DNA from 2 places in the Novacetimonas sp. GS1 genome. Region 2 is predicted to be linked to the other one. Evidence: riboswitches for the same ligand, from Rfam matches in the RefSeq annotation. Region 2 holds a riboswitch; the other holds the start of a gene.
The links. A riboswitch is a leader RNA that binds a small molecule or an ion and turns the genes downstream of it on or off. The one in region 2 is predicted to bind S-adenosylmethionine.
Positions count from the first base shown of each region.

Region 1: another riboswitch for S-adenosylmethionine. It lies ahead of metZ (O-succinylhomoserine sulfhydrylase); the one in region 2 lies ahead of metA (homoserine O-succinyltransferase).

Region 1 covers NZ_VSZP01000001.1:1,102,920-1,115,011, forward strand. Annotated here, with positions in the region: gene folE (GTP cyclohydrolase I FolE) at 3-617, opposite strand; gene apaG (Co2+/Mg2+ efflux protein ApaG) at 681-1,091, opposite strand; gene metZ (O-succinylhomoserine sulfhydrylase) at 1,181-2,383, opposite strand; SAM riboswitch at 2,527-2,607, opposite strand; tRNA gene FYB92_RS05115 (tRNA-Gly) at 2,753-2,826, shown strand; gene FYB92_RS05120 (hypothetical protein) at 2,857-3,408, opposite strand; gene FYB92_RS05125 (DUF1653 domain-containing protein) at 3,498-3,740, shown strand; gene FYB92_RS05130 (membrane integrity-associated transporter subunit PqiC) at 4,266-4,937, opposite strand; gene FYB92_RS05135 (MlaD family protein) at 4,934-5,890, opposite strand; gene FYB92_RS05140 (ABC transporter ATP-binding protein) at 5,896-6,657, opposite strand; gene FYB92_RS05145 (ABC transporter permease) at 6,749-7,885, opposite strand; gene FYB92_RS05150 (hypothetical protein) at 8,155-9,252, opposite strand; gene FYB92_RS05155 (2OG-Fe dioxygenase family protein) at 9,357-10,097, opposite strand; gene FYB92_RS05160 (mechanosensitive ion channel family protein) at 10,094-12,092, opposite strand, start outside.
Region 2 covers NZ_VSZP01000001.1:852,925-865,016, forward strand. Annotated here, with positions in the region: gene FYB92_RS03885 (hypothetical protein) at 1-23, shown strand, start outside; gene FYB92_RS03890 (hypothetical protein) at 20-511, shown strand; gene FYB92_RS03895 (hypothetical protein) at 514-849, shown strand; gene FYB92_RS03900 (hypothetical protein) at 979-1,401, shown strand; gene FYB92_RS03905 (hypothetical protein) at 1,408-1,608, shown strand; gene FYB92_RS03910 (hypothetical protein) at 1,605-1,745, shown strand; gene FYB92_RS03915 (multidrug efflux SMR transporter) at 1,920-2,240, opposite strand; gene FYB92_RS03920 (LysE/ArgO family amino acid transporter) at 2,268-2,882, opposite strand; gene FYB92_RS03925 (LysR family transcriptional regulator ArgP) at 2,959-3,855, shown strand; gene FYB92_RS03930 (molybdopterin-binding protein) at 3,974-4,177, opposite strand; gene metA (homoserine O-succinyltransferase) at 4,737-5,705, opposite strand; SAM-I-IV-variant riboswitch at 5,751-5,859, opposite strand; gene FYB92_RS03940 (LLM class flavin-dependent oxidoreductase) at 6,104-7,483, opposite strand; partial or broken gene FYB92_RS03945 (TonB-dependent receptor domain-containing protein) at 7,615-9,940, opposite strand; gene FYB92_RS03950 (flavin reductase family protein) at 10,083-10,607, opposite strand; gene FYB92_RS03955 (MFS transporter) at 10,705-12,092, opposite strand, start outside.

The sequences.
Region 1 (12,092 bases), 250 kb from region 2:
GGTTATACCCCGCCCGTGACGCCGGGACGGTTCAGGATTGACAGGAATTCCCGCCGTGTATCGGAATTGCTGCGGAATGTGCCCAGCATCCGGCTGGTGACCATCGAAACACCGGGACGATGCACACCACGTGTGGTCATGCACTGGTGCGAGGCCTCGATCACCACGCCCACGCCGCGGGGTTGCAGGACATCGTTGATGGTATTGGCGATCTGTGCGGTCAGGCGTTCCTGGATCTGGAACCGCTTGGCATAGGCATCGACCACGCGCGCCAGCTTTGAAATGCCGACCACACGCTTGCGTGGCAGGTAGGCGACATGCGCCACCCCGATAATCGGCACCATATGGTGTTCACAATGGCTTTCGAACCGGATGTCGCGCAGCAACACCATCTCGTCATAATCCTCGACCTCGGAAAAAGTACGGGTCAGGAGGTCGACCGGGTCTTCGGCATAACCGCAGAAGAATTCCTCATACGAACGCACCACGCGTGAGGGCGTGTCATGCAGCCCTTCGCGCCGGGGATCTTCACCCGCCCAGCGCAGGAGCGTGCGCACGGCGTCTTCGGCCTCTTCTCGCGTGGGGGGGGGCAATGGGGCGGAATCGGTGGGGGTCATTGCTGTTCTGTCTTGTTTCTGCAGGCCACGCCCGTCCGCGCACGGGCGACGGAAGGCGCGGGATTAATGGAAGATGGCGGGGTGGTGCGGGCTGTCGAGGCTGAAGGAAGGGATACTGACGTCGAAATGTTCCCGCGTTCCGGGCTGAACCATGTGATAGGTTCCCCCCATGAACCCCGTCGGCGTTTCCAGCGCGGCGCCGGACATGTACTCAAAACAGCCATCCGCGTCGATCACGGGCTGTTCCCCCACGACCCCGTCGCCCTGCACATGCTCCACCCGGCCCTGCCCGTCGGTAATATGCCAGCTGCGCCGCAAAAGCTGGATCGCACTGTCGCCATGGTTTTCCACCCGGATGCGATAGGCCCAGACAAACCGTCGCTCCTCCGGTTCCGACTGGTCATCCAGCCAGAATGTCTGCACCAGCACCCGCACGTCACCGGTGCGTGCCTCGTAACACGGGGTGTTCTCGATGGCGCTTGCAAGGGCGGATTCGGGGTCATGTCCAGGGGGCGGGGGGTACGGCTTGTTCTTATTGGCCATAAGGTGCTCCGGGCTGTGGATCAGCGCGCGGCGACGGCGCTCAGGCCGCGACGCAGGTCGTCAATCAGGTCCTCCGCATCTTCCAGTCCGACGGAAAAGCGGATCACGCCATCGGTAATGCCCAGACGCGCGCGTTCCTCTGGCCCGATTTTCATGTGCGTGGTGGTGGCGGGATGTGTCACCAGTGAACGGGCATCGCCAAGGTTGTTGGAAATGCTGATCAGGCGCAGCGCGTTCATGAAGGCAAAGGCGCCTTCCTTGCCGCCCGCGACTTCGAACGCGACCAGGGTGGAACCCGCGCTCATCTGCTGCATGGCGAGTGCGTGTTGCGGGTGATCGGTGCGACCGGGATAGAACACCCGCAGGATCTGCGGGGCAGAGGCGAGGAAGTCTGCGACCTTGCCCGCATTTGCCGTCATGGCGTCAACGCGCAGCGACAATGTCTCCATGCTCTTGAGCATGACCCACGCATTGAACGGCGACAGCGTGTTGCCGGTATTGCGCACGAACGGGCGCAGCACGTCATCAAGCCATTCCTTGCGCCCCAGCACCGCGCCACCCAGGGTGCGGCCCTGCCCGTCGATATGTTTGGTGCATGAATAGACAACGATATCCGCACCCAGTTCCAGCGGCTTTTGATAGAGCGGGGTGGCAAAGACGTTATCGACCACCACCAGCGCCCCGGCCTTGTGCGCAAGGTCACAGATGGCGCGGATATCCACGATGTCGAGCATCGGATTCGACGGGCTTTCGAGCAGTACGGCACTTGTCGGCTTTGACAGGGCTTCGGCCCAGGCGGCGTGGTCCGCGCCATCGACAAATACCGTTTCCACCCCGTAACGCGGCAGCAGTTCGGCAACGATCCAGTGGCATGACCCAAACAGCGCGCGTGAGGCGACAACCCGTTCACCCGCCCGTACCTGTGCCAGCAGCGCGGAGGAGACCGCCCCCATCCCGGTGGAGGTGGTGACGCAGTCTTCTGCGCCTTCCAGCACTGCAAGGCGGCGTTCCAGCGCGGTTACGGTGGGGTTGGTGATGCGGCTGTACTGGTAATGCGCCACATCCCCAAGAAAGGTTGCCTCTGCCTGTTCGGCGTTGTCATAGACAAAGCCCGACGTCAGGAACAGCGCCTCGCTCGTTTCACCATAGGGGGTGCGTTCCTCGCCCGCGTGAAGCAGGCGGGTGGCTGCGCGCCATTCTGAAGGGGTGGAGTTCTCAGTCATGATCGTCAGGATTCCCAAACCAGAAAATCGTCAGAAACACCGAAAGGCAAAGGCCCGGACCGGAAGAAAAGGGCAGGAATATCCGGGACAGAGCTTCCTTCGGCAATGAATCGTCCGACCGTGGAAACCATGACACCAGCGCCTTGTGGCGGCATCAGGCCTCTTTAGCGCGTCTGTTTAACCTCGCCGCAAGCCGGCCGAATCAAATCACGAGGGCCCCGCCCCGTGGCCGGGTGCGGAAACAGGCATGGTTATTGCGGATTGTACCCACGCTCGTCAACTGTCGGGGGTGGGCAGCGGCCCTGTCGCACGCGGGTCCGTGGGAACGATTGCATTGGGCCTTCCCCTCCGCTATAGGAGGGGCAGCAAGCGGGTGTAGTTCAATGGTAGAACGGCAGCTTCCCAAGCTGCATACGAGGGTTCGATTCCCTTCACCCGCTCCATGATATCTTCCGATAAAATCTGTTTATGCGTTATTGCGCCGTTGCGGACGGGGCCGATGCCGCCTGCGTGTCGGCATAGGTTGTCCCGTTCCAGATCCAGCGATCGCCGTCATCGACCACCAGATCATGCATGCCGCCATGTGCCTGTGGCATGATCCTTACCGGACCGCTGAGCGAATCGAGAACCTGCGTCCAGCGCGTGCCCCGGCGCAGGAAAACGGACGTGGAACAGCCGGCGGACCCGCACAGGCTGGGTGATTGTAACTGTACGAACAGGGCCATGTCCCCCGGATGGTCCGACAGGGGGCCCGATGCCGTCAGGACGACGGGATGTTCGCCACGGGCATGTGCATCCCCGAGATCCTGTGCCTGCAGCAGATGGGCCTGCCGGTCGAGTTCCGTTCCCGGATGCTGTGCCAGTATGACCGTCGCCCCGCGATCCGGCCCGGCATGCGCGCCCATGATGGGCCATGGGCACACGGCCATCGCCACCATTACGGCCCGCAGGCCCCGCAATGCGCAACGCCACTGGCCGGTGCGTGGGGCGGAAGGGGGCAGGCAGGGGCTGGACGGGCGGAACATGCGGCGGATATCTCCGTGTTCAGGTCATGAAGGGGCAGCCCGGCCAAGGGCATGGACCGCCCGTTTCATGATGCAATGAAGGAGACAGGATGAAAATGGTTGCACCCTCCCATCCCCGGCCGGGGCCTTACCGGCATTATAAGGGCGGGCTTTATACCGTCATCTGTGTCGGTCGCCACAGCGAGACGGAAGAATGGCTCGTCACCTATCGCAGCGAGGCGCGGGGCGATTACTGGGTCCGTCCGCTGGATATGTGGATGGAACAGGTCGATGGCGCGCCGCGCTTTTCCCCTCTGGGGGAAGCTGATCTTCACCAGAATATTGAGAAATAGATATTTCTCAGGAAATCCTGTCCTGCAGAACGTCAAAAGGCGCTGCTTCGAAACGCCTGCGATGATGGCCGCCAGGCCATGGTGGGGAAGGCGCATCCCCCTGAGGCGCGGTTTGCAACGCAGGGTTAAGAGAGCGTTTGAAAACAACTCACTGATAAAAAACACGAAAAGTTTTTGGGTGCCGCCTTTTTAAAAAGGCGGCGTCTTTCGAAGCTTTTTGGAAAAAGCTTCACAAAAAACCTTTATGATTTCAGGATGTTATTGAGACTTACTTTTCAAACAGTCTCTAACAACCCACGGGATTATAGTGTTCCAGGCAAAGATTTTTTGGAAACGTCATACGGGCAGTGCTGAGTGGGAAAAGCATCGCCCGGGACTTTTACCTTTTCCAGAAGGCGATTTGAAAGCAACCCATTGGGAAGAAATGGCACATGTTTCGGGACGTTGTCTTTATCTGGGATAATTTCGCCCAAAACCATTATTATTCCAATGGGTTGCCGGGTCTTTCCTTTGAAACAGTCCCCATCAATGATGGGTATGGGGCGCATGGGACACCGGCGTCGTGACCTGCGGCCAGCTTGCCGCGATCCTGTCACTGAGCTGGTTCAGCAGTGATTCCGTAATTTCGGCCACGTGGTTATTGGTGGTGGTGCCGCCTGCGACCTCGATATGCGTGCGGTTGCGCGTGATGGGCTGGTGCAGGTCCTGCGGGATGATGGCCCAGTCCGCATTCAGCGCGGCGGCCCCGTTACGGCTGACATCAAGGCGGCTGATATTGATCGCCAGACGCCATGATGCGGGCGTCGGCTGTGGCTGGTCGGTTACGAAACGTTCGGGCCATTTCTGCGCCAGCCGCGCTGTGACCAGGTCCGTCACCCCCACCGACAGGCGGCTTGCCCAACGGCCAAGCGGGCTGCGTTCGATTTCATGGCCGTCACGCACCAGAATGTCCTGCCCGTCAAGATAGTCGGGGATACGTGCCTGTTGCACCTGAATGACAGGGGTGGTGTCGGTCACGGCAGAGACGCTGCCGCTTGGCGAGGTTGCGCCGGTCGCGATGGCGGATGCGCCCAGCGTATAGAACTTCACCGGGGCGGAGGAGCACGCCGCAAGCAGCGAGGCCGAAATGACCAGCCCGCCCATGGCGCGGCATGTGGCCATATGGCGGGAAAGGAAAACAGGCAGGCACGAGATCATTGGCTGCGTCCCATCAGCAGGAGTTGCGGGTTACTTTCAACTTCGTTGGCGAACCCGCGCAACCCATAGGCGGCGGCGGTCACGTCACGTGTCATATCGGCAAGATGGACCTGATCGGGGGATTGGGGCGATGTCAACTGCTGCACCCCCACCATGGTCTCGTGCGCCTGCGTCAGCGTCAGTCGCGCCTGTGCGATCAACTGGCGCAGTTCCTCGCGCCGGGCGTCCATCTCGCGGCCACCGGTGGCCATCATCCGGTCCATGTCCGTCAGGGTGACGGCCGCGCGCGCCTGGGCATCGGCAAGGGCCGTGCGGATGCTGACCACCGCGACATGGCTGTGTGCCGATGTCTGACGGATGCTGTCGATCATTGGCGGCACGTCGCGGTGCAGGTCGGTGGCAAGCTGCCGGATGCTTGCCACCGTCGTACGGATGTCATGCTGGAGCTTTTCCATCGTCGGCGCGCCCAGCTCCCCCTTGAGCTGTTGCAAGGTGGTCTGGCCCACCGGGATTTCAGGCAGGGAGGCGGGAATGTCCTGATGCAGCCGCGCGGGCGTGTTGGGGGAGAAGTCGAGGTCGATTTCCGACTGTCCCGTCACGAAACTGTGCAGCACCATATCCGCGCGCATGCCATCGGCCACCAGCGTGGGAATGTCGGGCAGGTCCGCGCCACCGGGCACCTGCCGGGGGGAAAATCCGATCTTTACGAAGGTATAGGTACGTTTGATCTGCGGTTTGACGGTGATTTCGATATTTTGCACCGCCCCGACGGGGATGCCACGGAAATTGACCGGGGAGCCGACATCAAGTCCCGCCGTCGAATCCTCGAACACCACCACAGCTTCACGCATGGGATGAAGAAACGGGATATCCCCGCGCGCCAGCAGGCTTATCCCCCCGACAAAGGCCGCGCCAAGCACCAGTGCGCCAATGACTGTCTGTCTGGCGGGCATGGCCCCTATTTGTCCCCGTGGCTGGAGGAATCGGTACGTTCACGGTGCATGAAGGCATGGACCATCGGATTGTCGCAATGATCGCGCATCCATGTGGGCGAACCGTGGGCGATGGCCGTCTTTGATTCGGGGTCGAGGAAGATGCCGTCATCCGCGATCGCAAACAGGCTGGACAGTTCATGGCTGACCAGCACGATCGTGGCCCCCAGCCCGTCACGCAGGTTGAGGATCAGTTCATCCAGCCGGGCGGAGGTGATCGGGTCCAGCCCGGCAGAGGGTTCATCAAAGAACAGGATATCAGGATCAAGCGACATGGCGCGCGCCAGGCCCGCGCGCTTTTTCATCCCGCCACTGAGTTCGGAGGGGAACTGGTCAATGGCATGCAGCATCCCCACCAGCCCGAGCTTGAGCTCGACAAGCTGTCGGATCACATGGGGTCTGAGCGAGGTGAACATCTGCATCGGCAGCGCCACATTCTGCCCCACCGTCATCGAACTCCACAACGCGCCGCTTTGGAACAGGACGCCAAAGCGGCGGCCGATGCGCACCCTGTCCTCATCCGTGCCGGCCCAGTAATTGTCCGTGCCGACCAGATATTCCCCCTGCGTGGGACGCAGCAGGCCGATCATGCTCTTGAGCAGCGTGCTCTTGCCACAGCCAGAGCCGCCCATGACGGCGAAAATGCTGCCGCGCTTCACGTCAAAGGAAATGTCGTGCTGGATCACCTTTGGCCCGAACGCCAGAGTGACGCCACGCACCGACATCATCGCCTGCGCGCTGTCGGCGTCGTGGGCTGCGGCAGGGTGGGGTGTACCGGGGTGGGATGTACCGGGGTGGGATGTGTCTGCATTCATCGGGTCAGATATCCAGCACGTTGGCGATGACGGCGAATATGGCGTCGATGGCGATCACGCCCACGATGCCCACGACCACCGCGCGCGTCGCGGCGATGCCCACGTCGGCGGCGCTGCGTCCGGCCTTCAGGCCGATACGGCAGCTTGTCAGGCCGATGAACCCGCCGAATACGATACTTTTGATAAAACCGAACACGAACTGCGACAGGGCGACGGCATAAAGCGTCTCGTGAAAATAGCCCAACGGCGTGACGTTCAGCATGATGTACGACACGAAAAATCCGCCGAACATGCCGATCAGGCAGCCATACAGGTAAAGCAGCGGCATCGTCAGTATGAGCGCAAGCACGGATGGCAGGATAAGGTAGCTTGCGACCGGGATGCCGAACACCGTCAGGGCGTCGATTTCCTCGTTCCCCTGCATGGTTGAAATCCGCGCGGCATAGGCACCGCCGGTGCGCCCGGCCATGATGATCGCAGTCATGACGGCGGACATTTCGCGCACCATCGCGATTCCAACCAGACTTGCGACATAGATGTCGGCCGCGAATTTATGCAACTGCACTGCGCCGACAAAGGCAAGGATCGCGCCGACAAGGAAATTGACCACGCCCACGATCACCAGCGCCGTCGGTCCCGCCGCGCGCACGTCCGACATCAGGTCGATCGTGCGCATCATGCCCTTGCCCAGCAGCGCGGCAAGCCCACCTTTCGCCGTGGCGACGCCCATTTCACTGACGCAGCCGATTTCATTGAGGGTATCGAGCGTGAATTGCCCCACCGCCGTGACGGGCGCGAAATGGTGGGGCGGCGGCGCATGCGCGTCGGGCGGGATTTCCGGCAGGAGATCGAGCAGTTTGCGTGCGGAATCCGGCAGGGTCTCGGCGCTGACGCTCAGATCGGCCTGCCGCGCATCACGCTTGAGTTCCCACAGGAAGCTGATGAGCGATGTGTCCCACCGCCCCAGCCCGTCGGTGGAAAATTCCAGCGGCTTGCCCTTTGTCGCGGGGGCAAGGCCATTATTGGGAAAGTCGGGTGTGGTGCCGGTCTGCGCGATCCATTCGCCGGACAATGTGATCAGGGTCCGGTTCGCCTCGGCCTGCAGATGCCATTGCGGCGCACCATTGACGGACGTGTTCACCAGCCTCTCCAACCTCAGGGCCGTGCCTGCCACGGCAATGGGCAGGACACGCAGGGAACGCCGCGCGTACAACGGACCGGCGCTGTCATGCGCCGGGTGCCGCGTCCCATGGCGGGGGCGGCACGGCGCACCGGGCGCATGTTCGCGGGGGCGTTCCTTTCCCATACCAGATGACCGGCCATGCACAAGGCCTGCTGCCGCGACGGAATGGTGAGCACAGCGCATGGCTTGTGCATTTCAGGCGGGAGCATATTGGGCAATGCCCGTATTCAGGGCACGGACCATCCGTTGCGCAAAAGGACATGCGCGTCTGTTCCCCCATCTCCTCCCCCCGCGATATGCCCAAGGTCGCCCATTATCCGCTGCGCCACCGACAGCCGGTAATGCAGGGGGTCCCAGAAACTGTCACGATCATCGACGATCGGGCCGGGGATATCGAAATCCACCACCAGCGTGTCGGCCATGTCCGCCGCCATGGCGGTGACGGCCCGGCGGCAGGCCAGCGCACGCATCCTGCTGCGGCTGCCTGGCGGGCCATGCAGGAAGGCGGAGGCAGGGGGAAACCACAAAAGCCGGCGTGTCCCCATCGGCAGGCCCGACAGCATGGTGCGCAACAGCGGCAGGCTGTCGGGTGCGACATGCTCCGCACCGGCGGGTGCGGGCGTGGGGTCGGGCGGTGTCCATGCGGCGAATGCACGATCCACGCGGGCGCGGTCATATCGTGCATCGGGCGGGACGAAGCTGGTATAGCCGTCAGAGCCAAAACGCTGCGCCTTGACCCCCACCAGCCACAGGAACTGGTTCGCCGCTTCCTGCAGGGCATACAGGTTGGCCATGTGCAGGTATCCTGCCCATGGCGACCCGCCATACATCCATTCCGGCCATGGGCGGTTGGGGCCGGTCAGGTTGCCTGGCCGGTTGCGGCACCATGCGGCGTCGATGTCGATCATGACCACGCGCGGGGCAGGGTGGTGGCGCATGAATAATGACAGCAGCCGCGCCTGTTCCCATGCGCTCGCGCTGTTCATGCCAAGTTGCAGGAAATGCGCACCCAACGCATGGTCCAGCACGGCTGGCTGCATCAGGCGGCTGGTGGAGGTGCCGAGCATGACGGAATCGAAACCCGTCCCACGGGCCAGTGCGGGCAGGCTGAAGCGGGTATTGGTGCTGATGGGGATGCGCGGCAGGCGCGGTGACAGCGGCAGCATGTCCCACGGGTCCACCGTGACGATGAAACCATAAAGCAGCCCACCCGCCACCAGCACCGTGACCAGCAATAAGCGGGCGAAGCGGCGCCATGTCCCGGCGCCGCCGCCCGTCATCGCCCCGCCCGTCATCGCCCCGCCCGTCATCGCCCCGTCCGTCATCACCCCGCCGGTTCTTGCCGCTGTCGCGTCCCTTTGCGGCGTTCTGGCGTCCGTTGTGCTTGCCAACCCGGTCGCCGCATCGTCTGGGCGGCGGGGTGGGGGGATCATTGGTGGCGGAAGGTGACGACCAGTACGTCGCGATAGGCCGGGCGGGACGGGTCGATCGGGCGGACCGCCGTTACCCCGTGATAGACACGGTTGTCATCGACAATCGCGGCGTCAAGCGGCTGGTCCAGCATGAATGTGCCGACCTGGCGGCGTTGCAGGTCATGGATGGTGGTTTCCCCCGACATGACATTTTCACGCCGCACCATCAGTACCAGCACCCAGTCCACGCCGTCGCGGTGCAGGCCCTCGGGCGTGGGGTGGCCGGGTTGTTCGGGCAGGGCCTCGATGCGGAACTGGTGGATTTCCGCGTGCCAGCCCTCCGGCCTGCGTTCGGTCGGTGTCAGGTCGGTCATGATGCGGTACATCAGGCGCAGGATCGCCTGCATCGCCGGATGGTCGCCGATATCAGGCTCCACCGCGCGGAACCAGCGTTCGATCCCGCCATTGAGTTCGTTGTAATCGCGGCTCTGGTAATGGGGCTGGTGTTTCTTGCGTCGCATGCCGTCCGCCCCCACCGCGAACGTGGCATGGCGGCGGCGGCGGTAACGCCCGCCATCGGCCATGTAACGGTCCAGCCCCAGCCGGTTCCAGCTTGCGGCAAAATCCTCCCATTCCCGCAGGCCATACTGCACAAGTTCCGCATGCATCCGTTCCGCCCCGACAAAGGCGAACCCCTGCGTGCGCAGGGGGGCCTCCATGGCGGCCAGTGTCGGGTCCGGATCGGGGGGGATGGTCATTCGTGCGCCTTTGGACTCTGGCCCGCCGCAGGGGCGTCGCCGTTGGGGGATGGGGGGGCATCATGCGCCACATCCGCCGCCGGTGTCACCTGCGCGACATTGGGGGGAAACACCATGTGCATGCTGCCGCTGCCATTGATGTCCAGCCCATCTGTCCCCGGCACGTTACGCAGCATGCTGACGCTGGTGGGGATCGGGAACTTCACCGCTTCCTTGACCATACGCGTGGTCAGGCGGCGATAATATTCACGATACACCTTCCACTTCGATCCCGGCGTCGTGCGGACCGAACCCAGGAATTTCGCCCCGTTGCCATCCGCCTGCTCCACACCAAGGAAGGAGAAGTCGGACTTGATCAGTGGCGCGAACTTCGGGTCCTTGCGCATCAGCGCCAGTTCGTCATGCAGGATTGCGGCGACACGGGTGGGGTCCTCGCTCAGGTCCAGCATGAAGTCCACCACGACAAGGTTATAATCGCGCGAGGTGTTCGCGATCGACGTGACCGAGGAGAACGGGATGATATGCAGGTCGCCATTGACCGAACGCAGCCGCAGCGTGCGGATCGACAGATGTTCGACCGTGCCCGACACAGACCCCGCCGTGACCCAGTCGCCCACCTGCATCGCATTTTCCACCAGCATGAAGAAGCCGGTGATGAAGTCCTTGACCAGGCTCTGCGCGCCAAAGGCCACGGCGGCACCCATGATCCCCGCACCCGTCAGCAGGGGGGCGACGTTGATGCCAATCTGCGACAGGGTGGTGACGGTGACGATGACGATGATGAATGTCAGCAGCACCGTGCGAATGATCGGCAGGACCGTGCGCAGGCGGCTGGCGCGTGAGGCCTGTTCAGATGTTTCAAAGCGGTTGATCTGGTTCTGCAGCGCCGCGTTCGCGGCCTCCCACACCACGATGGCCACGGTATAGGCCACCATCACCGTCAGGATCGCGCCGATGATCTTCGTTCCCAGCGTACCATGCAGGAAGAAGGCGAAGGCCGGCAGCCCCCACGATTGCAGCAGGCAGATGATGGTCAGGAAGCTGAGCAGGAACAAAAGGGCCCGCCGTGCATAGGGATAGTAATAATCCATGCGCGCCTGAAGGCCGGGATAGCGCTCTTCCGTCAGGGGCGAGATCTGGAACAGCTTGTTCTGCAGGCCGAAGGCAAGGATCGCGAACAGGCGCGCAAGCAGGATGACCACGATCGTCAGCGACAGCGTGCGCAGGATCCAGGTATAGCCGCCACGCACCTGCGTCGCCCAGACCAGCCACAGCGCGAAGTCAAAGAACATCGCCAGGATCCACCAGAAATGGACCATCCGGCCGACAAAGACCCAGAATGGTTTGTCCTGGAAACGCGCGGGCGGCTGCAGGGCCTCGGCCACATGTCTGCGGATGCGCCAGATGAAGACCGCAACAAGGATATGTTCAATCAGGACGACGGCGCGGATGATTGCCTCTGTCCCGCGTGCCGGCATGTCGAACACCCCGCCCAGCGTGGACAGGCAGATCACCAGAGATGGCGCGGCGACAAGGAAGTTCCACCACCGCGTGACCATGCGCGCGGTGCCATCGCTTGCGGTACACAGGCGGATGGTGGGCGAACGTGGCACGAACACCATTTCCAGCAGCAGGTACAGCGCGCGCGCGATGACATAGGCATTCGTCAGCGTCAGCGTCACCATCTCCGCCTGGTGGGTGGAGGTCAGCAGCGCCGACCCGCCATAGGCCAGCCCAAGGAACAGCGCCACCGGCAGCAGCTTGATCAGCAGGTGCAGGATGGAAAACGGGATGCGCGCGATGATGCGCAGCGTCTCGTGCTGTTGTTTGTCATCCTGTTGCCGGGCCTGTTCGGTCGCGCGTTCGTCCGCGGTTTCCTTGGTCCCGTCGGCCGACAGGGTGGCGGTGGCCTGCACGTCCTGCTGTTCATCCGCCGCGCGGACACGCTGGTTCAGGCGTGTTTCCATCGCCACGGCGCGCGCCGTCACCGCCGCC
Region 2 (12,092 bases):
ATGCGTTTGGATACGGGCCATGACCGGCCTGTGTATCGCGCAGTTCCGGCATGAAATCGTCGCCCCCGCCCTGGCGCATATCGGGCTGGGCGGGGATGCGGCGGTCAGCCTGCTGACCGGGACGGCGCTGGCGGAAAGCGGCCTGACCTATGTGGCGCAGGTCGTATCAGGGGGCACCGGCCCCGCGCGTGGCCTGTGGCAGATGGAACCCTTCACCCATGACGATATCTGGGCCACGTTCCTGTCGGATGCGCGCATGGCCTCCCTGCGCGGGGCGGTGCTGGACCTTGCCTCCCAATGGCCCGCGCGGGTGTCCCAGCTTCCGGGCAACCTGCCCTATGCCTGCGCCATGGCGCGGCTGAAATATTACCGCGCGCCGGGGCCGCTGCCTGCGGCCGATGATGCGGCGGCGCAGTGCCGGTACTGGAAATCCAATTACAACACGGCGCTGGGCGCGGGGGCGGCGGATGGGCCGCATATCGCCCTGTTCCAGCGCGCGATCGAGGCGTGAACATGGACCCTTCGACGATATTGTCCGAACTCCTGCCCTTCATCCCCGCATCCTATGTCGGCGCGGTGGTGGACTGGGTGTCGTTTGTCATCGCCGCATCCGCGCTGGCCATGCGCTACTGGCGGCCCCCTGCGGCGGGGTCACGCGCGGCGGTCGTCTGGATGGTGGTGTCCGCCATGGCGCAGGCGCGCGGGTGGAACGCATCGGCGTATCAGCCCGACCGCAAGGCCGTGATGGTGCCAAAGGATACGTCGCGCGCCGCCGCCGCCGCGACGCTGGGCCTGCATCCGGCCGATACGCGCCCGAATGCGCCGCGCACCAGCAGGCCGCCGGCCTGATGTGTGAAGTGTGACGTTGGTCCTTCGCAATGGTGGTCGATCCCGGCCAACGCCACGCCCCGTCTATACCGCCAGAACATTAACGATCCGTCGCCGCATCGCAGGCGACATATTGATGGAGGCACGGATATGCCCAACCGACCCAACCTGCGTCCTGTTATCCTTGTGCTGGCCTGTGGCCTTGCCGCCTGCGCCAGCAGCCCGCAGGGCAAGCTGCGGCAGTCGGTCTATGACATCGACAGCGCCTATCACGTCATTGCCGCCCCCATGCCCGACGTGATGGCGGGCAAGCTGCCGGGTGTCACGTTGACGGCCGCCGAAAAGACGCTGGTGAAATCCGCCAGTCAGGGCGTGTTTGACGAGATCGCATCCCTTGAAACCTCGATCGCGGGGGGAAGTTCGATCACCGCCACCGCCGTTTCCGCGCTGGAGGCGGATTTTGCGTCATTCGAAACCTGCTGGACCGGCATCAAGGCCGGGCAGCAGCCCCCGGCCTGCGTCGACAGCGGCAGCAAAACCACGGCTACCACCACCAACACAGCGGGGAACTGACACATCATGGACGTAACGGAAATCGGCGCGATCGCCAGCGCGGCCAGCGCAGTGCTGGCCCTGATTGAAAAATATGGCCCCGAAGCATGGGCCACCATCAAGGAAGCGGTGGAAACCACCAAAAGCACCACCGGCCCCACCCTGGCGGAGATCGAGGCGATCTATGCCAGATGCAAGGCCGATAACGCCGCCATTCAGGCATCGTGAGCCTTTTTGTCGCGGGCCTGCTGGTCGGGTTCGCAGGCGGCCTCATCTCGGCAGGTGCCGGGGTGGGGCTGTTCCTGTGGCGTCAGCAAAGGCGCGCACTGGCGGTGCGCATGGCGCTGGGAAGCCCGGATCGCTGATCCGCTGTGGCTGTGCCAGAAATAGCAGGTCCACACTCAATGCTGCTGCCTGTCTGCTGAAATCCATAAAGCAGATAGGTAGTTATGGGGGGAGAAGATGTGGCTAACAAAGCGGACACAGTATTGAAAGATAGCTTTCAGTTGTCGGTTGCAGCGTCTTGATGGTGAAGCACATTACTCGTGGTTGGATATTTTCATTAAGACGAGACCACAAACAATGAAGATGGCAGCTAAAGCTCGGGTCAGCGTGAACGCTTCCCCCAGGATAACTATCCCAACCAGGAATGCCCCAACCGCGCCTATTCCTGTCCAGACAGTGTAAGCCGTTCCCAACGGCAGTGACTTCATAGCCAGAGACAGAAGGCCAAAGCTAATGAGCATCCCGACAAGCGTAATCATGGAAGGCCAGAATTTCGAAAATCCTTCTGACTGCTTCATAGCAGAAGCCCAGATTGCCTCGAAGATACCCGCAACGATAAGAGCAATCCAGTGCACTGAAATATTCCTGTATTTTCAGAAATTTTAGAGACCCTGTCGCAGCAGAAGAATTGCAAGGAAAAGCATCATACACCCGATAACAAGATCCATAATCTTCCAGGATTTTGGCGTGGCAAACAGCGGTTGCAAAAAGCGTGCGCCATAGCCTAACGCTCCAAACCACAGAAAACTGGTAGATGCCGCCCCGGCTGCAAAAAATGGTCTAAGAGGGAGTGGCTGCGCTGTCGAAGCCGTACCCATCAAGAGAACCGTATCGAGATAGACATGCGGATTGAGCCAGGTGAACGCGGCGACTGAAGCCAAGGCTTTTGGTAAAGAGACAGAAGCGCCCTTGGCGACTGTCATGCTCTCTGTTCGCATAGCTTGTCGTAGCGTTCTCACACCGTACCAAAACAGAAATCCAGCACCAGCGAGCGTAAATCCTTTGGCGACTTGTGGGAGCGCCCCCAACAAAGCCCCCATTCCGCCCACCCCCGCGATAATCAGGACAGCGTCAGAGAAGCCGCAGAAAAGGACAACAGGACCGACATGTTCGTTCTTCAGGCCCTGTCGAAGAACGAACAGATTTTGAGCGCCGATCGCGACAATCAGCGAGGCAGAAAGCGCAAACCCGGAAAGAAAGCTGATCATGAAAGGCATCATTCAGCCTTCCTACGCAATGCAGTCAATGAAGGAAAACTTGTTTTTCTTATCCTGATGAAGCAATCCTTTATTGATGTTGGATTATAATGCTCTTGCGGCGGTCAGCGCTGTCATCCGGGAAGGCTCCTTTGATGGCGCGGCCAGGAAATTGAACATCACGGCTTCTGCAGTCTCTCAACGCGTCAGAGGGTATGAAGACAGGCTGGGCGCCTTGCTGATTATCCGTGGACAGCCATGCAGACCAACGGATTTAGGGCAGGCCCTGGTGACACATCTGGACAAAGTTCATCTGCTTGAGGCAGAGATTCCTCATCTTTCCCATACGTCAGGGCTCTTGTCCTCTCCTGATGTTACTCTCAGAATTGCCGTAAACGCTGATAGTCTCGCAACGTGGTTTCCAGCAGCTGTTTCATGTTTTGCTACAGAAGCAGGAGTTTGTCTCGACCTTCTCGTCGAGGACGAGACCTGTACAGCCGAGCGTCTTCGATCAGGCGAGGTTATAGCGGCAATCACATCCCAGACAGACCCGGTCCCCGGATGCAGCTCCATTCACTTAGGGGCGATGCCGTATGTTGCTTGTGCCTCTCCGGATTTTATAGCGAAATACTTCAGCGCTGGAGCGACGGCGATCGAGTTTAAGAGCGCACCTTGCATATGCTTCGACCGAAACGATGGCCTGGAGGCCCGGTGGTTGCGTACTCTGCACAATACAGATTTACCGCAGCGGGTACATTATATTCCCTCTACGCACGGCTTCCTTGATTTTACACTCAACAATATTGGATGGGGGTTACAGCCGCTCAGCCTCGTGGACAGATATCTGTCTCAAGGCAGTCTGATCGAAATCGTTCCCGGCCATCGCCTTGCTATCGATCTTTACTGGGTCATACCTAGAGTGAAGAGTAAGTTATTGAACGACCTTACCCTTCACTTAAAAAATGAATGTGTTCGACATTCTTGTTTAGTCTAGAACACTAAACGCTGTCTGCATTCACCGTAGCCAGATCATGGTACAGGCGTTCCGATCCGGCCCGGGAGATGGCCTTTGATACGACTCCATTGCAGGAAAGGGGCAGGCCGTGACGTTATCAGACGCCGACCATGACGTCGGATGCCTTGATGATGGCGGTCGCGGCTTCACCGACCTTCAGGTTCAGGTCCGCCACTGCTTCGTTGGTGATGGAGGCCGTCAGGATCGTGCCGCCGATGTCGATGCTGACATGCGATGTGGTCGCGCCCTTGGTGATCTGGGTGATGGTCCCGGCGATCTGGTTACGTGCGCTGATTTTCATGTGTGAATGCTCCGCTGATGATGTCCGGCCCCTGTTGTATCCACGAATGGTGACATGTGGCAAACCGGCGTGGCATCGCATTCCTGATGCATGTCATGCGGCATAAGGCACCGCCTGAAAACACCCCATTGATAAGGGGATGTTTGAACAGTCAGCACAGGGAATGCCCCGAAATCATAAGGCAGGTTCTGGCGAAGGAGTGTTCCAGACAGCCTCGACAGAACGCCGCCCTGTTAAGAGACTGTTTGAAAAGTAAGGCTCGATAACACCCTAGAAATTATAAAGGTTTTTGGTGAAGCTTTTTCCAAAAAGCTTCGAAAGACGCCGCCTTTTTGAAAAAAGGCAGCACCCAAAAACTTTTCTTGTTTTTTTATTAAGTAATTGTTTTCAAATAATCTCTTATGAAAATATAGTTTTATGTTTTTCATGATTGACGCAATGTTGTTGCGTAAAAAATCCCCGATCCGACAGCCTGCCTGTGCGACATGGGCATGGCGGATATTGCCCGGTGCCGCCTGTTTGCAAAAGGGCGCCACCGGGCAATGTGGGGCATGGCCCTTTACGCCGGGCCTGCGGCAATGGCCTGACGGACACGCGCGGGGCTGGCATGGGGGCGGCCGATGCGCGTGATGTCGAATGGCGTGGTCTGGTAAATGCGGTTGATCCAGTTCCCCGCCAGCAGATGCGCATGGCTGCGCCAGCGGTTGATCGGCGCGCGGGTGGGGTCATCTTCGGGGAAGTAATCGTAGGGCACGCCGACATCCATCCCGGCCGCGATATCGCGGAAATATTCATCGGCGAGCGAGGTGGAGTCATATTCCAGATGGTTGAACATGTGCAGCGAATGGTGCGACGGGTCATCAAGCAGGCACAGCCCCGTCTGCGCGCTTTCGGCCAGTACGGCCATGCCGCTGTGGGCGGGGATGTCGGCGCGCCGCACCTCTGTCCAGCGCGAAACCGGGACGCAGACATCATCGGAAAACCCGACCAGATACGGCGATGCAGGCACCAGCACGCGATGGCCGTACACCCCGAACGCCTTTTGCGGCAGGCAGTGTTTGGGCATGCCGTGGAAATGATGCACCGCCGCCTGCGCCGCCCAGCAGATATTGAGACATCGATGCACGTTCGTCTGTGTCCAGTCGAAGACCCGGCGCAGTTCGTCCCAGTATGTGACATCGGAAAATGACAGCCGCTCCACCGGGGCGCCGGTGATGATGAACCCGTCGAAACGTTCGGTGCGCACATCTTCCCACGCGCGATAGAACGACGTCATGTGATCGGCAGAGGTATGGCGTGGGATATGGCCGCCAATCCGCACCAGCGTCAGTTCGACCTGCAACGGCGTTGCGCCAATCAGGCGGGCGATCTGCGTTTCGGTGCAGATCTTGTTGGGCATGAGGTTCAGAAGACCGATCCGCAGCGGGCGCACATCCTGACGGATGGCGTCGGCCTCGCCCATGACCATGACGCCTTCACCCTCCAGCGTGGTGCGGGCGGGCAGGTCGTCGGGAATCTTGATTGGCATTTTACGTCCGTTCTCCAACTTCTTGGTTGGGACAGACGCATGTGGCTTGATCCGTTTGGTTGCCGGGTCCGGCCACATCCTTCCTTGCGGAAGCGCCACCTTGCCCGGAATGGCAGGTTGGCGTTGGGCGTCGCCCCAACTCCTGATGCTGCGATCCTTCTATGCCTGGTCGTGTGGTATTTCAAGCCCGAAAAGCATTCTCCCCACCCTGTGAAGCCGTGACCTGCGGGCGCGCAGGACCCCGGCGGCGGTTGTGTTGGGGAACAACGTGCTGATAAACAAGGTGAAAGCCACCCTCTGCCACCGTGTTTTCAAAAAATCCGCTCCCCCGCCCCGCCCCTTGGGCACGCAGGCCGGGCAGGGCCGGGCAGGGCAGGGCAGGGTAGGGGGCCGTGCAGTCAGTCGTCGGTCTGCACGCGTTCGCGCACGACGCGCCGTGCGGCATGTTCCGCACCCAGCCGGTCGCCACGCCCGAACAGCTTCTGTCGCAATGTGCCGGGAGGGTACGCCGTCCTGTAACGCCCGCGCCGTTGCAGTTCGGGGATGACCAGATCCACGATGTCCTCGAACGTTTCCGGTGCGACGGCATAGGCAAGGTTGAAGCCGTCAATGCCGGTCTGCGCCACCCATGCCTCCATCTGGTCCGCGATTTCGGCGGGGCTGCCCACGATGGTCGGCCCCATTCCGCCGATCGCCGCATGCCGCGCCAGTTCCCCCACCGTCCATACCCGTTCGGGGTCCATGACCGTCAGGCTGTCGATGGCGGAATGGATCGCATCATTGCGGACATGGCGCACGGGCGCATCGAGCGCATATTGCGAAAAATCCACCCCCGTCCATCCCGACAGCAGCGCAAGCGCGCCTTCGGTGCTGATATAGCGCTGGTATTCATTGTATTTGAACACCGCCTCTTCATGCGTGGGCGCGGTAATGACCGTCAGCAGCGCAAAGACCAGCGGTTCCCCCGGTGCCCGCCCGGCGCGCCGGGCGCGTTCGCGGATGCCCGTTGTGGTCTGGCGCACCACCTCGCGCGATGGCCCGGCGATGAAGACGCATTCCGCATGTGTCGCCGCGAATTCCTGCCCCCGTGGCGACGCCCCCGCCTGAAACAGGACCGGCGTGCGCTGTGGCGAGGGTTCGCACAGGTGGATCGCATCGACGCTGAGGTATTTTCCCTCATGCCGGATGCGATGTACCTTGGACGGATCGGTAAAGACACCACTGGCGCGGTCACGCAGCACCGCTCCGTCCTCCCAGCTTCCTTCCCACAGGCCATAGACCGCCTGCATGTATTCATCCGCGATGTCATATCGCGTATCGTGCCCGTGCTGTCGTGCCTGTCCCGTGCCGCGCGCCGCGCTGTTGAGGTATCCGGTGACGATGTTCCACCCCACCCGCCCGTCCGTCAGGTGATCCAGCGTGGACATCCGCCGTGCGAAGGGGAAGGGATGTTCATAGGACAGCGTGCATGTCACGCCAAAGCCAAGGTTGCGCGTCACCGCCGCCATGGCGGGCACCAGCATTGCCGGGTCATTCACCGGCACCTGCGATGCATTGCGCAACGCCGCGTCGGGCGATGCGCCATACACGTCATAAACACCCAGCACATCAGCCAGAAACAGCGTATCGAACAGCCCGCGTTCAAGCAGCCGCGCAAGCTCGATCCAGTAGGACAGGGTGTTGTACTGTGCGGAACGGTCGCGTGGATGCCGCCACAGGCCGCTGGCCTGATGGGAGACACAGTTCATGTCGAACGCGTTAAGGCGTATTTCCTTCATGTCAGGCCCCCTGTGGCCAAGGATTGGGTCATAAGAGTTTCCGCAATGCCGTGTTCCTTGAAAAACACGTCATATTCATATGTTTTTCCAAAAACCATCGTTCAGGCGCCGGCCACCCGGCGCCTGATCCGTCAGTCAAAGCCCATCGACACACCGGCAAACACGCCAAACCCGTCACCGGGCTGCATGACCGAAAGCTGCTTGCCCGCGGACTGGTATCCCGGCACGACAATGGCGGCATAATGCTTGTTCGCAAGGTTGTTGAAGCTGAGGAAGACTTCGCGATGCTTGCGCGGCCAGGCATAGCCGATATTGGCGTTATAGATGTGATAGGACGGTGCGAAATACGTCATGTCATATGACGCCCCGACCTTTGACGAGACCTGCGCATTAAACCCGGCGTAAAACCCGTTATGCATGTCAAGGTGGATTTCCCCCTGATAGAAATGTTCGGGAATGCCTGGCAGGCGGTTATGCCCGAACACCGCATCATGGCGATAACGGAAATCCTGATAGGTATAGGCCTGACGCAGCGACAGCGTATTGCCCGACCATTTCAGCAACTCCGTCTCCAGCGAGAATTCGACCCCCTGATGCGTGGTGGGCGAGGCATTGCCGTAAATCGACGTGCCCGCCGCCTCCGACTGTGGGGTCATCACCGTCAGCAGTTCGTTGCGCACGGCGGAATGGTAGTACGACAGGCTCCATTTATTATGGAAATAATGGCCCGTCGTTCCGATTTCGAACGTGGTCGCGGTCTGGTTGCGCAACCGGCCCGATGTCGAATTTTCCCCCGCATAATTCTGCAACGGATATGCGGCGGCATTGTAATATGCCCCGGCATAGTTGTAGTTCCAGTCGTTGGGCGGCTGGATGCTGCGGCTGACGTTTCCGTAAATCTCTATGTTATGATAGGGGATATAGCGAAATCCCCCGCGCGGGATGAAATTGACCGACGACGTGCCAAGGTGCGACCGGTTGGGATAGGTCACGTCAGATTCCCGCCCGATGAACGCCAGCGCGCCCGCCGCCGTCAGCCACAGGTTATGCGCAACCTCGGTATTATTGCGCAGGTGGAAATAATTTTCCGTCCCCCCATATTTGACATGGCGCAGCGTCTCGCCCAGGGGCTGGCCCGCAAACAGCCCGGCATTCGCCCCGCTATTGACGCGGATATGGTTGGTCTGCCACGCGTCAAGGTCGCTGTAGGTCAGGATGCCGAACTGCGTATCGCTCTTGTGGCCCGACAGTACGTCATGGCGGTCGTAATTCAGCACGCCCGCCACGGTCTTGTATCCCCATACCTGCGATGTGGCGTTGTTTTCAATGTCGATCGGCGCATCTTGGTAATTGAAGCCAAGTTCGATTTTCGACGCATCGTCAATGCGGATGGTGGTCATGTCGCCGTAATACTTGGTCCCCGGCTGGATGCGGTGCGCCCCCCATGAATAATAGGGCGACTGGCTCTGCTTCGGGTCGGACAGGATCTGGTCGCGCGTCAGATAGCCGGGATAGCCATTGACCGTCTGGCGATACCGGAAAAATGCCCGTGTGGACACGCGATCATTGAAACGATAACCAAAGTTGGCGTTGATGCCGAAACTCGTCGCCTTGGTGTTTTCCTGATACCCCCCGCGATAGGAATTGGTCACGCTGACAAAATAATCGAACTTGCCGATGACCGCGCCCGAACTGACCTGTTCCTTGACATAGCCAAAGCTTCCGGCCTCCACACGGGCCTGGTATTTCTGTGCGTCGTATCCGGTCTGTGTGACGTAATTGATCGCCCCACCCAGTTGCAGACCACCATAATCGAACGCATTGGCCCCACGCAGCACCTCGGTATAGCGCAGGCCCAGCGGTTCAAACAGTTCATAGGGCGTGCCGGCGGGCGTGGTGACGGGCAGGCCGTCGAACATCATCAGCATGCCCGAACGGAAATAGTTGGTGCCCGTGGCGATGCCCGACCCACGGATCGACAGGCGCAGCCCGTCCCCCCCCGCCAGAGGATTGCGCAAACACGCCGGGCTGGAACGACAGGGCGTCGGCGCTGGTGAAATTGCGGCCCTTGAGCGTCTTTTGCGCGTCGATCACGCTGGTTGCGCCGGGGATGGAGGCCAGACGTGCTTCGGCGCGGGTGGCGGGGGTCTGGCGCTGGCGGGAGACGGAGATGACCTCCGGGCGCGATGGCGGTGTGGCGGTGGGTGTGGCGGCGCGCACCGCGGCCGGTGACAGCCCCCGTGACGTGCCCCGTGCCGTATCGGGGGCTGTCGTCGCGTGGGGCGTGCGCGCGGCATGCACCGTCGCATGCCTGGCCTGCGTTTCGCCGCCCGGCGCGGCAAGCGCATGGGGAAGGAAGATGGTGGAACTGAAAAGATACGAACCGAAAACCAATGTCCGGTGCGTCGGACGTCGTGGGGGCGCGTCAGGTGGGGAAGTCACGAAGGGACGTGGCATAGGAGGGGGTTCCATGGAACATGTCTGTCGCAGCGGGGAAGGTCGGGAGGGGATCGGGCATCAGCATCGACACGATCCGTGCGGGGTGCGAGGTGCGGGGATGGGGGACATCATCGGGTGCCGTCTCCGTCGGGGTGTGGGGTCATTGCGCTGCGGTGCGGCCATATGCGCGGTTGAACCACAGCAGCGGCGCGGGCTGTGCCGCGGCCGACAGCGCGATGTCGATCACATGGGCGAACACCACCGTATGTGTGCCGACATCGCGGATGTCGCTGATGCGGCAGTCAAGGTTCGCCAGCGCCCCGTCCAGCAGCGGCGCGCCACTGCGTCCACGCCGCCATGTGGCCCCGGCGAAACGTTCGGCCATCGTGTGCGCACGGCTGGCGAAGCGGTCCGACAGGCCCGCCTGCCCCGCATGCAGCACGTTGATCGCCAGAACACCGTGGCGCATGATGTGCGCGTGCGCGCTTGCGGTGCGGTTGATGCACACAAGCACGGTCGCCGGCGTGTCGGACACGCTGCACACCGCCGATGCGGTAAAGCCATGTGCGCCGCCATCGCCATCGGTGGTCACGATGCTGATGGCACTTGCCAGCGCGGCCATGCCGTCGCGGAAGGTCGCGGCGGAAACCACGGGGGCGGGACGGGTTTCAAGCAGTACGGTCATGGTCTCGTCCTCGGATCATGTTGAAGGGGAAATGCGGCCGCCCGGAACACGGCCGCCCGGAACACGGTCGCACGGCCATGGCGGGTGTGGCCCCCGGTCAGGCGCGGCTTTCGGCGGACAGGGCGGGCATATGCACCGTGGCGGCGGCGGGGGCTGCGCGCAGGGCGGGGTCCATGTCGGGGTCGTATCCGAACACGTCCCACCGTGATGCCAGCGTCATCACCAGCCCCCCCGACGGCGCGGCCAGCACCAGCCAGAACAGCGCAGTGCCCAGATGCGTGCCCAGCCATGGCAGGAATGTCAGCGCAAGGGTGGAACCCACCCCCGACACCAGTCGCGCCAGCCCGATGCCCATCCCGCGCAGTTCGGTGGGATAGCTGAGGGTGGGATAGGCCATAAGCTGGCATCCGGGACCAAATCCCTGTGCGAAGATGAAGGCGGCGAACCCCGCGACGACGATGGCGGAGCCGATGCTGTCATGTGGCGTCCCCACCAGCGCCAGCGCGCCGACGCCGGCCATCTGTAAGGCATATCCCCACATCAGCGGCAGGCGCGACCGCACCGAACGCGTCAGCCGCACCCCCAGCAGCCCGCCGGGAAACGCCACCAGCAGGTTGAGCACAACGGAAATGACCAGCACCTGCACCGCGCTGGCATGCAGCATCGCGCCCAGCAGGCCGGGCATGCCAAAGATGATGGCGCAGTATGAAAACGAACTGATGAGCGTCATTCCCGCAATCAGCAGCCCGCGCCGCAGCAGTGGCGCGCGCAGCAGGCGGCGCGGGTCGGGCGCGGGGACGGGCGGCGGCGTGGGCCGGGGGCGTACGATCGGGTCCACCCCGTGGGAACGGCGGATGATGTCGGCCGCACGCACCAGATCGCCGCGCCGGGCGATCCAGACGGGGGATTCACTCATATACCGCCCGCGCACCATGATGATTATCAGCGCGGGCACCGCCCCGAACGCCAGTGACGCCCGCCACAGCCATTGTGAATGCCCCGCCGGCAGCACCTGCGCCAGCGCCAGGACGATGACAAGGCACAGCGACGATGCCGCATACCATGTCGGGCACCACGCGGCGGCCCGCGCGGCCTTGCTGCCGCGCCCGTCAAGGCGGGAGAATTCCGACAGGAACGCCATGGCCACCGGCAGGTCCATGCCCACCCCGAACCCCATGGCAAAGCGCGCGGCGATCAGCACGCCCGCCGTCGGCGCGAACCCCGCGACCAGTGCGGCGATGACAAAGCACACCATGTCCGCCATGAACACCGCGTACCGCCCGATCCGGTCCGTCAGCCACCCGCCCGCGATGCTGCCGACGATGGTGCCCGCATTCAGCGCGGCGGCAACCAGCCCGGTCTGGAACGCGGACAGGTGGAAATGCGCCTGCACGTCATTGATGCCCCATGACAGCGTCGTCAGGTCATAGGCGTCAAGGAACACGCCACCCAGCGCAAGGGCGACGACAATGCGCGCATGCCCCC